One region of the Staphylococcus sp. GW821-FHT11H10 genome, then DNA from elsewhere that is predicted to be linked to it. Evidence: riboswitches for the same ligand, from Rfam matches in the RefSeq annotation. Region 1 holds a riboswitch; each other region holds the start of a gene.

Region 1 (3,199 bases):
GAAACTACAGTCATATATAATGTTTCATAAATGGCTTGCCATACTTCAGGCCATTGGACGTTAGGCATTGTAATCATCTCTTTAAAAATATCACCATAAGATTTATCCATGCTTAACCACCTCCACATTTACATGTTGCTGATGTAAATCTTCTTTAAATGTCTCAAACTCTGTTTCAGCAATATGTGGAATATGAACCACCAAGAACCCGACAGAACCACCACGGGTATTTTTTATGTTTGCTTCAAGAATATTTATATCAATGTTATGCGTTTTACTTATGTAAGATACAACTGGTTCAGTCGTATTACCACCATTGAAATTAAGTCTAACAATGTATGCATCTGAATCTAATGGTTCTAGATGTTTGATTGATTCTTCAAAATCATCATCCAAATCATCTTTCACAAATCGTCTTGTAACTTCATGTTGTGGATTTTCAAATACTTGCGTTACTTTACCTTGCTCAATTACACGTCCACTTTCCATAACGGCTACTTCATCACAAACACGTCTGATAACATGCATTTCATGAGTGATAATCACGATTGTAAGGTTTTCACGTTCTTTAATTTTTAGCAGTAGGTCTAAAATCTCATCTGTTGTTTGTGGATCTAATGCGCTTGTAGCTTCGTCACATAAGAGGACGTCAGGTTCATTAGCCAAAGCTCTTGCAATACCCACACGTTGTTTCTGCCCACCTGATAATTCTGATGGATAAGCATTTTCTCTGCCATTTAAACCAACAAGGTCAATTAATTCTTTCGCCCTTTCATTTGCTTTGGTTTTAGAATACCCTGCAATTTCTAAAGGGAACGTGATATTTCGAAGTACTGTTCGTGACCATAATAAATTAAAGTGTTGGAATACCATACTTACTTTTTGTCGTTTTCTTCTTAATTCTGCTTTTGAAAGTTTGTTAATATTATCGCCATCTATAATAATATCGCCAGAAGTAGGTTCTTCTAAATTATTGAACATTCTGATTAACGTACTTTTACCAGCACCAGAGAATCCGATAACTCCGAAAATAGAGCCCGTTTCTATATTTAAGTTAACGTTATCAACTGCTAGTACATCTTTATCTTTAGTGTGATAACGTTTTACAACTTGATTTAACTCAATCACGTTTAGTGCCTCCTTAAAAATCATTATGTAATTAAAAAATGCTTTCTCACTTTAGCAAAGTTGAGAAAGCATTGATTCATCTTTCTCTCATCTTCTAAAGTAATCAACTTTATGTGAATTGGCACCATTTCTATAACTAGACGGTTGCCGGGCTTCATAGGGCACATCCCTCCACCTCTCTTGATAAGAATTTTCGCACTATTTAATTAATTTATATCCTACCATTGCACTATAATTTCGTCAATAATTATTTTAACTTTTCTAACAAATAAGGAACAGATTGAAAAGCATAGATTCTATCTATTTCTATATCTTTATTCATTACTATTAGAACAGGAACTGACATAATTTTGTTACGCTCACTATATTTAGGATGGTAATTCAAATCGATTTTTTTAACGGGTAATTGTAGTATTTCATTCGCAATATCTAGCATTCGCTCTGACATTTTACAAGTACCACACATCGGTGTGTATCCAAAAATTAGATGTTTTTCTTTATTAAAATTCTCACAAATATCTTCTATTTCTACAGATTTACTCATGCATGATTACTAACCTTTCAGTCGTTAAATTAGGAATTAGACGTTTCTCTTTACGAACTGTAAAACCATGTTTACTCAATACATGCGCAAGATAATTCTTTGGGCATCTAGCTACCTCACAAAATGTTTTATCCACATAGATATGTTCACATTCGCTAAGATGACGTTTAAACCATTTTCTTATCTTTTCACCTTCGTCATCTGAGTCTGCTAGAACAAAGACTTGCTTTTCATATAATGTTTCAATCATGTCATCTAATTTATCAATACTCATTGTACCATGCGTACAAATAATATTTATAGGTTCAGCGATGACTTGTTGTACTCTCTTCTTATCAGATTTGCCTTCAACAATAATAACTTTATTTAAAATTGCCATGATAATCCACCTTCTAAGTCGATAATAAACAATCAGTTACTTTTTCACATAACGCTAATAGATTAAACATTATTTACGATTACTTAACATTTTATATCAACAAAGTATAAATTTTAAAATTTGTTGATTATTATTTACAAAAAATAGGCAAAATAAAAACTCCATGACCGCAATCAAGGAGTTTAAATTAATTATTCACCAATCATTTCTTTGTATTGATCAGCTGATAATAAATCATCTAATTGGCTTTCATCGCTAAGTTCAACTTTAACCATCCATGCTTTCTCATATGGTGATTCGTTAACAAACTCAGGACTATCTTCTAATTCTTCATTTGATTCAACAACTTTACCAGATACTGGCGCATATAATTCAGAAACAGTTTTAACTGATTCTACACTACCAAAAGTATCCCCTTCGTTGATTTCGTCATCAACTTCTGGTAATTCAACGAATACGATATCACCTAATTCACCTTGTGCGTATTCAGTAATACCAATTGTTACTGTGTTGCCTTCAACTTTTACCCATTCATGTTCTTTAGAATATTTTAATTCGCTCGGTACTGCCACGAGAATCCCCTCCTAAAATTAATTACAATTTAATGATGCCATACCGTAAGTTTTCATTCAACTATTAAAACAAAAAGTTACAATAATTTATATAATTAGAATTTGTAATTTTAAACTATAACCAAATTTCTTTGTATTGATCTTCTTTAAATCCTAATGTGATATTATCTCCAGCAATAGCTAATGGTCGTTTAACTAACATGCCATCTGAAGCTAATAAATTTAATTTTTCATCAGTTGATAAATCTTTTAATTTATCTTTTAACCCTAGTTCTTTATATTTAGCACCATGGGTATTAAATAATTTATTAACCTCTACACCTGTTTTATCGATAATTTCTTCAAACTCTTTTTTAGTTGGTGTGTGTTGTACAATATCAATTGGTTCGTAACTTACGCCATGTGTATCTAAAAATTTTGCGGCTTTTTTACAAGTTGTGCAATTTGAATATTGATAAAATTTAATCATTCAGATGTAACCTCCTATTCTGTCTTAATTTAAATATATCAGATAATCTATGTAAACGCTCTATATTTTAAGCTTAATTTTTTAATTAAAGGAAATTATTCGTTATA
Region 2 (3,199 bases), on a different contig from region 1:
TGATGTATACAATGAAGAATCTCGAATGATTATTGAGTTAGCAGCCCAAGTATATCGAGGTATATTAACCGAAGTACGTAAAGCAGATTACTCATTGAAAGACCGTGCGTACGTTTCTAAATGGAAAAAACATAAAATCTACCGCAATTTAAAGAAAAAATATAAAGATTAGGTCAGATATATGCAATATAGCAGTAGTAGGCGCTGGCGTTACCGGCTTAGCAGCTGCAGCACGACTAGCCGCTAAAGGTCATCAAGTTACAATATTTGAGAAGAATGAACAAGTTGGTGGCCGTATGAGCCAATTTAAGAAAGATGGCTTTACTTTTGATATGGGACCAACCATAGTGATGGTACCGGATGTTTATAAAGCCGTATTTGAAGAAAGTGGCAAACGCTTTGAAGATTACGTAGATATGAAGCCACTTACACATATTTTTGATATTTATTTTTCTGATAAAGATAAAGTGAGTGTATCAACTGATTTAGCACAACTTAGTCAAACGTTAGAAGCGACAGAACCAGGTTCTACTCAAGGTTTTATGCAATTTTTAACGGATGTGTATAAACGATATGAAGTGGCTCGCAAATACTTCCTTGAACGAACATTCCGTAAACCAAGTGAATTTTATAACCCATTGACGCTATATCGTGGATTAAAATTAAAGACATTTAATAATGCGAATCAATTAATAGATAATTATGTATCCAATGAAAAAATACGTAAGTTACTCGCATTTCAAACGTTATACATAGGTATTGATCCTAAACAAGGGCCTTCAATTTATTCTATTATTCCAATGATTGAAATGGTACATGGTGTTCATTATATAAAAGGCGGTATGTATGGCTTAGCACAAGGTTTACTACAACTTGGTCAAGACCATGGTGTTAAAGTAGAACTTAATGCAGATGTACAAGAAATCATTATTGACCCTAAATTCAAACGTGCAGATGGTCTACGTGTTAATGGTGATATTCGACGTTTTGACAAAGTGCTATGTACTGCTGACTTTCCATATGTGGCACAAAACTTAATGCCTGTGCACTCACCTTTAAAGAACTATTCTCCTGAAAAGGTAGATAACATGGACTATTCATGTTCAGCATTTTTAATTTATGCAGGTATTAATCGTCAATTACGTGATAAATTACATGTACATAATGTTGTATTTGCTAGAGATTTTAGAGGCAATATTGATGACATTTTTAGTGGTAAGATGCCTGATGACCCATCATTATATCTTTACTTCCCATCTGTAGAAGACGAAGCATTAGCGCCTAAAGATCAGACAGGGATGTATGTCTTAATGCCAGTCCCTGAGTTGAAGACAGGTGAAATTGACTGGAACGATCCTAATATGGTTGAAAAAGCGAAAGATGTCATTTATAACAAATTAGAAACGATTGAGGCACTTAAAGATATACGTCAGGATGTTGTATCTGAAACAGTATTTACACCGCTTGATTTTGAGAGTCGTTATAATGCCAAATTCGGCTCAGCATTTGGACTTATGCCAACACTTACACAAAGTAATTATTATAGACCACCAAATGTATCAAGAGATTATAAAGACTTATACTTTGCAGGGGCAAGTACGCACCCTGGTGCAGGTGTGCCAATTGTGTTGACGAGTGCTAAAATTACTGCCGAAGCAATGTTAGAAGACATAGAACACGGAAAATAAAGTAAAACTTGCTATAAATCTGAAAATTATAAATATTGACAATACTTATTGAACTGATACAATAAATATTAATTCAATAGACTTATCCAGAGAAGTGAAGGGATTTGGCCCAATGAAACTTCAGCAACAGACTTAAAAGACAAAAGTACTGTGCTAACTCCAAAGAGGTATGCCTCAAAGATAAGTGTCATAGTCATAACTAAGCTATATGTCACTATCAATTGAGAGTGATATATAGCTTTTTTAATTTGAAAAGGGGGTAAATAATGACAATTTCTAATAAACTAGCCAATATTCCTGATAGTTATTTTGGTAAAACGATGGGGCGTAAGGTTGAGCATGGACCACTACCGTTAATTAATATGGCAGTTGGTATCCCGGATGGCGAAACGCCTAAAGGCATTGTTGATCACTTTGCTGATGCTGTTCGAATTCCTGAAAATCAAAAATATGGTGCATTTCATGGTAAGGAATCCTTTAAAGAAGCAATTGTTAATTTCTATCAACGACAATATGGTGTTGAACTGCATAAAGATGATGAAGTGTGCATACTTTATGGTACTAAAAATGGTTTAGTGGCTTTGCCTACATGTATTGTTAATCCTGGAGAAAACGTGCTACTTCCAGACCCAGGTTATACGGATTATCTTGCTGGTGTCATGCTTGCTGATGCCAATCCAGTACCACTTAATTTGGAGCCACCACATTATTTGCCAGATTGGAGCAAAGTAGATGCACAAACATTAGCACGTACGTCACTCGTTTATTTGACTTACCCAAATAATCCTACTGGATCAACGGCTACTAAAGCAGTGTTTGATGAAGCAATTCAAAGATTTAAAGGTACGCATACAAAGATCGTTCATGATTTCGCGTATAGTGCTTTTGGATTTGATGCAAAGAACCCAAGTATACTTGCTTCTAAAGATGCAAAGGAAGTAGCAATTGAAATTTTTTCATTATCTAAAGGTTATAATATGTCAGGATTTAGAGTAGGATTCGCAGTAGGTAACAAAGACATGATACAAGCGCTGAAGAAATATCAAACACATACTAATGCTGGTATGTTTGGTGCCCTTCAAGATGCAGCAACATACGCACTTAATCACTATGATGACTTTCTAGATCAACAAAATGAAACATTCAAACGTCGTCGTGACACGTTTGAGAAACAATTAAAAGATGCCAATTTACCATTTGTACATTCTAAAGGTGGTATTTACTCATGGCTTCAAACACCACCAGGGTATGATAGTGAATCATTTGAACAGTATTTGTTGAAAGAACAATCGATCTTAGTGGCGCCTGGCATTCCATTTGGTGAAAATGGTCGTCATTACGTCCGTATTTCCCTAGCATTAGATGACCAATTATTAACTGAAGCGGCTAAACGATTAGCTTCTTTATCTTATTTATATAACGAGTAACAAGAAGTCACAAATAGAAAGGATGAAATTTTATGACTAAAATTAAAATAATGAGTGTACGAGATGAAGATATTCCTTATATTG
Region 3 (3,199 bases), on a different contig from region 1:
TTAGCACCTAATTGTGTTTGCAAGTCTGACGCTAACTTTTCAATTGAAGTAAGTTGATCTGAATAATTAACGAATGACAACGAAGATTTATCTTCATTTTGATCGAGTACTAGCGTTTGAGGTGACTTAGCATCTAAATCTAAAGTACTAAATACATGCTCCATCATAGGCAATTCGTTAAATTGCTTATCACTTATACCTTGATAAACATGCCCTTTTAATAGTTGAGAATCTATAATATATAGACCTGTACGAGTAAGTACAAGGTGACTAATGCGTTCAATATCATTGAATTCATTACTTGGTAAGAAGATGTTTGCCATAATATGCATATCTTCAGGTCTAATACGTTTTTCTTTCACTAAACGATCTCTAATTCCAATTAAGCGCATATCTGTAACATATTCACTTTTGTTTTTTGAGAATAGTTTCAATGCATCAATTTCACGATCTTTACCGCTTACAGTTGCATCAAAATCTTCTTTTTGTTTAGTAACTTGCTTTTTATTTTGTATGCGTTCTTTCTCTAGGGCTTCGTCATGTGACGCTTTCATTTGCTTTTCTTTTAAGTCGTATTCTTCTTTTGTTTTCTGTTTAATATTGTTTTTACTTTTAAGTGTAACTAAGAATAATATTAAACAGATAATTGCAACTACAATTGCTACGATTAAACCAATTTCGATTGGTCCAAATGAATTCATTAAATCAACGCTCCTTTAATCTATCAGTAAATCTAATTATAATGGAAACTATCTATAATTTCGACAATTTCTTTTATATTATTTAAAGCGTTTATTAAGCTTGAACAGCATCTTTTAATACATTGACTTTATCTAATTTCTCCCATGGTAACAATACATCCGTTCTACCAAAGTGACCATAAGCAGCAGTTTGTTTGTATATAGGATGCTTTAAGTCTAACATTTTAATGATGCCTGCTGGACGTAAATCAAAGTTAGCTCTGACAGCTTCAACAAGTTGAGCCTCGGAAACTTTGCCCGTTTTAAATGTATCAATTGAAATTGAAACTGGTTCAGCCACTCCAATAGCATAAGCAAGTTGTACTTCACATTGGTCTGCTAGTCCTGCAGCAACAATATTTTTAGCTACATATCTTGCCGCATAAGCTGCTGATCGGTCTACTTTAGTTGGGTCTTTACCACTAAAGCAACCTCCTCCATGACGTGCATAACCACCATAAGTATCAACAATGATTTTACGTCCTGTTAATCCAGCATCACCTTGAGGTCCACCGATAACAAATCTTCCAGTAGGATTGATAAAGAATTTCGTTTCATTATCAATTAATCCTTCAGGAACTGTTGGGTATATTACATGTTCTTTAATGTCACTTTGAATTTGTTCTAATTCAATGTCATCCGCATGTTGAGATGACACTACAATCGTATCAATACGCTTAGGTTTATCTGATTCGTCGTATTCAACTGTAACTTGAACCTTACCATCAGGTCTTAAATAATCTAGAATACCATCTTTACGTACATCTGATAAACGCTTCGCTAATTGATGAGATAAAAAGATAGGTAGAGGCATATATGTTTCTGTTTCATTTGTAGCATATCCGAACATTAAACCTTGGTCACCGGCACCAGTAGCTTCAATCTCTTCTTCTGAAATATCATTTCTGTATTCAAGTGCTTTGTCGACACCTTGTGCAATATCAGGTGACTGCTCATCGATTGCAGTTAAAACTGCCATAGTTTGGTAATCATAGCCATATTTAGCACGAGTGTAGCCAATACCTTTAATTGTTTCTCTTACAACTTTAGGTATATCTACATAAGTTGATGTAGATATTTCACCTGAAATTAGAGCCATTCCAGTTGTTACAGTAGTTTCACAAGCAACACGTGCATTAGGATCATCTTTTAAGATTTCATCTAAAATGGCATCAGATACTTGGTCAGCAATCTTATCTGGATGTCCTTCTGTCACTGATTCTGAAGTAAATAAACGTTTATTATAAGTCATGATTTGCTCCTTTTATAACTATATTTACGAAAATTCTCTTTTAATTGTGAGCTCAAAAATAAAAGAGCCTTCTTCACTATTCAAGACAGAGAGAAGGCTCTTAAACGTCCATTCGCTCTTATCGTTCAGACGAGTATATGTCTGCAAACGGTTTGGCACCTTTCTTTAAAAAAAGAGGTTGCTGGGTTTCATTGGGTCCATGTCCCTCCACCACTCAGGATAAGAGAATCCGTTAAGAACTATACTACCTAATTCATTTATTAATGTCAATTTTGTTTTTACATGTTTTTTTGTCTTTTCCAGGTGGAATAATTACGGCATTATGTTATACTATTTTCATGTAAAGGCTTACAATATTGAATTTCTATAACACACGCTGGAGGGATTGGGTATGTCAGTAGATACATACGGCGAAACACCTAAAATTAAAAAATTATTGGAAAAAGAAAGCTCTCTTTTTCAGCTTTCAACAACTCAACTTTATTACAAAATTATGGATAATAATGAAGGAGAATTAACTGAACTTGGTGCTATCAATGCAAGCACAGGTAAATACACTGGACGTTCACCTAAAGATAAATTCATTGTTACAGAACCTTCTTATAAAGATAATATTCATTGGGGAGATATCAACCAACCTATCGATGAAGAAACTTTCTTAAATCTCTACTCTAAAGTTTTAGACTATCTTGATAAAAAAGACGAACTTTACGTTTTTAATGGTTATGCAGGTAGTGACAAAGACACACAATTGAAACTTACAGTTATCAATGAACTTGCATGGCATAACCTTTTTGCTCAAAACATGTTTATCCGCCCAGATTCTAAAGAAGAAGCTAGTAATATAAAACCTAACTTCACAATTGTTTCAGCACCTCACTTTAAAGCTGATCCTGAAGTTGATGGAACTAAATCAGAAACTTTTGTTATCATTTCATTCAAACATAAAACCATTTTAATTGGTGGTACAGAGTATGCTGGTGAGATGAAAAAAGGTATCTTCTCAGTAATGAACTACTTGCTTCCAATGCAAGATATTATGAGTATGCATTGTTCTGCGAATGTTGGAGATAAAGGAGACGTAGCCTTATTCTTCGGATTATCAGGTACAGGTAAAACAACTTTATCAGCAGCACCGGATAGAAAATTGATTGGTGATGATGAACACGGTTGGAATAAAAATGGTATTTTCAATATTGAAGGCGGT
Region 4 (3,199 bases), on a different contig from region 1:
TGTATTTGCATTTGGCTGCTCAAACATCCCTCTATATTTATCAGGGAATGGAATATGATAAAATCCATTCAATAATGGTCCATAGTGTTTGCGCATATTTAAACTAATGGCAGACATGGATAATGACCCAAATGTTGACCCATGATATGCATTTGTGAAACTAATAATGTAAGGGCGCCCCGTATAAGCTCTCGCAAATTTAATAATACCGTCATTCGCATCAGACCCACTTAATCCAAACGTTACACGCTTTTCATAGTCACCTGGAGCAATTTCACATAGCTTTTTAGATAATTTTACTGCTGGTTCATGATACATATATGCTGGTGTATAATGAATAAATTTCTCAGCTTGTTTCTTAATCGCTTCAGTAACTGGTTTAGGTGCGTGTCCTACATTTTGTGAACTTGCACTTGATAATAAATCAATATATTCTTTACCATCCACATCTACTAGTGTCGCACCATAACCATGGTCAATGGCTAATGGATAGTATTTTATTCTCCCTGATGCGGCGAAGTATTTCCCATCTTCATTAATTAATTCCTCTGCTTTACTCATATCGGCTCATCCTCCCAAGATAGACCATCCCTTTTGCTTCCCTCTATTTGAAAAGTTCTACGGCCCTCTAAATAAACACTATTTAAGTGATAATATTCAATATATTACTAATAATTGTCAGATTTGTAAATATTTTCTGAATAATCAAAAATAATTAAAGTTTATAATTTTTGGTATTTATTATTTTTTTTTAAAAAGAACCCACAAAGCTATTACTTTGCGGGTAGTTTAATATGGATAATTATTTACTTTCGTATGGAATTACATCGTCTCCATATTCTTTCTTAATATAATCTTTAATTTCTTTCGATTGCATAACTTTTAATAATTCTTGGAACTTTTTATCTTTTTTATGTCCTTCTTGTACAGCAATAATATTGGCAAACGGAGATGATTTACCTTCCATAACAATTGCATCTTTAGAAGGTTTCAAACCATTATCGATGGCATAGTTAGAATTCATAATCACTGCTGCTCCTTCACCGTTTTTATATGTCTTTGGTAAAAACTCAGCCCCTTGTTGATGATTGAATTTTAAATTCTTTTTATTTTCAGCGATATCTTCAAACTTAGCATCTTCAATTTTGACACCTTTTTTCAACTTAATGAGACCTTCATCTACAAAGAATGATAAAAATCGTCCTTCTTCCGCTGGATTATTTGAAACATAAATCGTTGAACCTTCAGGAATATCTTTTAGATTTTTATATTTTTTACTGTATACGCCCATTGGAGTTGTAAATACTTTACCTAATTCTTCTATTTTATATCCATGACTCTTCTTTTCAGCTTTTAAATAAGGTACATGTTGGAAGAAGTTCGCATCTACATCACCTTTATCTAATAGTTTATTTGGCACTTTATAATCATTTACCTCTTTAACTTCTAAATCATAACCTTTTTTCTTTAATTGTTCTTTAGCTTTCTTCAACACATCTCCATGGGGTGCAGGTGAAGCAGCAACCGTGATTTTTTTATTATCCTCTTTATCTTTGCCACATCCAGCTAATACAATAACTAAAACTAAAATACTTATAACACTTAACCATTTTTTCATGTATATCGACACCTCTTTTTTAATAATGATTCAATTACACTTCAACTCTTAAATAGTTAGAAGACATAAAAAAATACTTTCTATTATTTAAGAGAAAGTATCGATACACTTTCTCTTATCTCTTAAAGTATTGTCTACTTTATGTGAATTAGCACCATTTCGTTAAACGACGGTTGCTGGGCTTCTTAGGGCACATCCCTCCACCACTCTTGATAAGAGTTAACAAGTTTTATTGAATTGTTATTATATTAGCATTGGATAGTGTTTGGGTCAATATCATTTTTTAAATATTCTAAATTTTTAAAATGTGTGATTTCCTTCATCATAGGGAATAGCTTGTTAAACTCATTTGAAGGATGGATAATTATGATACGATACGGCTACCACTTTCTTAGTGCATTACTGATTAGCATTTTATTATTGCTTATCATGTTTACTATAGATGTCGTAACACACACGACGCACCTAACCTTGTTATTAATCAATATCGATTTCATTGCTGACCCAAATCAAACACCACTGATTTTAGAACTATTGATTCATATTGTCATTGGATTTTTAATTTACATCACATTTCTAATTATTTATAAATTTTTCAAACCTTTTTACAAAATAAGTTATTTATTACTGATCATCATTTTTCTAATATTATATCCATTACTTATTCTATTGGCACAACGTTCATTTTTTCAATTTAGTTGGACAGAATACGGTTTATGGATGATTGCACATTTGATTTTCACTGTTTGCATGGCATGGTCTATCCCTTACTTTTCTAAAAAGAAATGGTAAGTTAGCATCATTAAATTTAGTATCACGATTACTTATATTCATAAAAACTTTAATATTGTAAATCTAACTTTACAAATATGTCATTCTTTAAGCTAATTTAAAGTTTCAATATGGTTTACTTTAAACCCCTATTTTAATTAATTCTGAGTGTTACACTAAGGCTGTAAAAGATAAATAATGAAATGGGGTTTTCATTGTGATGAAGGTTTCTCTATTTGCGTCAACACTTATTTCAAGTACAGTATTATTAACTGCTTTTAGTGGACATCAAGCTTTTGCTGCTGATATCGTTACTAAGAATAACGCACAAGAAGTTGCTTCAGAGGCGTTATCAAATAGTGGAGGTAATCCAGATTTACAAAACTTTGGAAAAGTAATCGACAAAGGGGACTATTTTGAAATTAAAAGCCATAATAAAGCAAATGCTGGTTTAGGGGTTTATAAAGTTCATAAAAATGGCCAAGTCGAATATAAAAATGATAAATATAGTAACTTTAATCAACTTCAAAGTGGAGAAACATATGTTGAACACGGTATTGCAAATGCTGCTGAATTAGATGATCTAAAGGAAGAAGCATCTAAAATTAATTCTGTAGATTGTGCGCGTGAATTAAATTCATATTATGTCGGTAACGTTAAATCTAACGAAGTGCCTTCGTCTCAATCAGTAAAAAAACAAGGTAACCATAATAGCACAAATGCTCAATCTTCATTACCTGAAACTGGTCATTCAGACAGTGAACAATCCATTCAATTATTAGGTAGCATTTTCTTATTACTAGGCGGTGC

What was found. A riboswitch is a leader RNA that binds a small molecule or an ion and turns the genes downstream of it on or off. The one in region 1 is predicted to bind S-adenosylmethionine.
Region 2: another riboswitch for S-adenosylmethionine. It lies ahead of AC1RRU_RS09360 (aminotransferase class I/II-fold pyridoxal phosphate-dependent enzyme); the one in region 1 lies ahead of AC1RRU_RS04815 (methionine ABC transporter ATP-binding protein).
Region 3: another riboswitch for S-adenosylmethionine. It lies ahead of metK (methionine adenosyltransferase); the one in region 1 lies ahead of AC1RRU_RS04815 (methionine ABC transporter ATP-binding protein).
Region 4: another riboswitch for S-adenosylmethionine. It lies ahead of AC1RRU_RS04755 (MetQ/NlpA family ABC transporter substrate-binding protein); the one in region 1 lies ahead of AC1RRU_RS04815 (methionine ABC transporter ATP-binding protein).

What each region holds. Positions count from the first base shown of each region.
Region 1 is NZ_JBXARC010000006.1:2,176-5,374, forward strand. It holds gene AC1RRU_RS04810 (methionine ABC transporter permease) at 1-110, opposite strand, end outside; gene AC1RRU_RS04815 (methionine ABC transporter ATP-binding protein) at 103-1,128, opposite strand; SAM riboswitch class I at 1,213-1,318, opposite strand; gene AC1RRU_RS04820 (thioredoxin family protein) at 1,376-1,672, opposite strand; gene AC1RRU_RS04825 (toprim domain-containing protein) at 1,665-2,051, opposite strand; gene gcvH (glycine cleavage system protein GcvH) at 2,243-2,623, opposite strand; gene AC1RRU_RS04835 (arsenate reductase family protein) at 2,739-3,092, opposite strand.
Region 2 is NZ_JBXARC010000017.1:21,769-24,967, reverse strand. It holds gene AC1RRU_RS09370 (phytoene/squalene synthase family protein) at 1-172, shown strand, start outside; gene AC1RRU_RS09365 (phytoene desaturase family protein) at 180-1,688, shown strand; SAM riboswitch class I at 1,768-1,875, shown strand; gene AC1RRU_RS09360 (aminotransferase class I/II-fold pyridoxal phosphate-dependent enzyme) at 1,955-3,115, shown strand; gene AC1RRU_RS09355 (D-lactate dehydrogenase) at 3,148-3,199, shown strand, end outside.
Region 3 is NZ_JBXARC010000035.1:5,785-8,983, reverse strand. It holds gene AC1RRU_RS12055 (hypothetical protein) at 1-701, opposite strand, end outside; gene metK (methionine adenosyltransferase) at 796-1,992, opposite strand; SAM riboswitch class I at 2,108-2,218, opposite strand; gene pckA (phosphoenolpyruvate carboxykinase (ATP)) at 2,384-3,199, shown strand, end outside.
Region 4 is NZ_JBXARC010000005.1:118,454-121,652, reverse strand. It holds gene AC1RRU_RS04760 (aspartate aminotransferase family protein) at 1-561, opposite strand, end outside; gene AC1RRU_RS04755 (MetQ/NlpA family ABC transporter substrate-binding protein) at 803-1,618, opposite strand; SAM riboswitch class I at 1,731-1,837, opposite strand; gene AC1RRU_RS04750 (hypothetical protein) at 1,985-2,410, shown strand; gene AC1RRU_RS04745 (LPXTG cell wall anchor domain-containing protein) at 2,610-3,199, shown strand, end outside.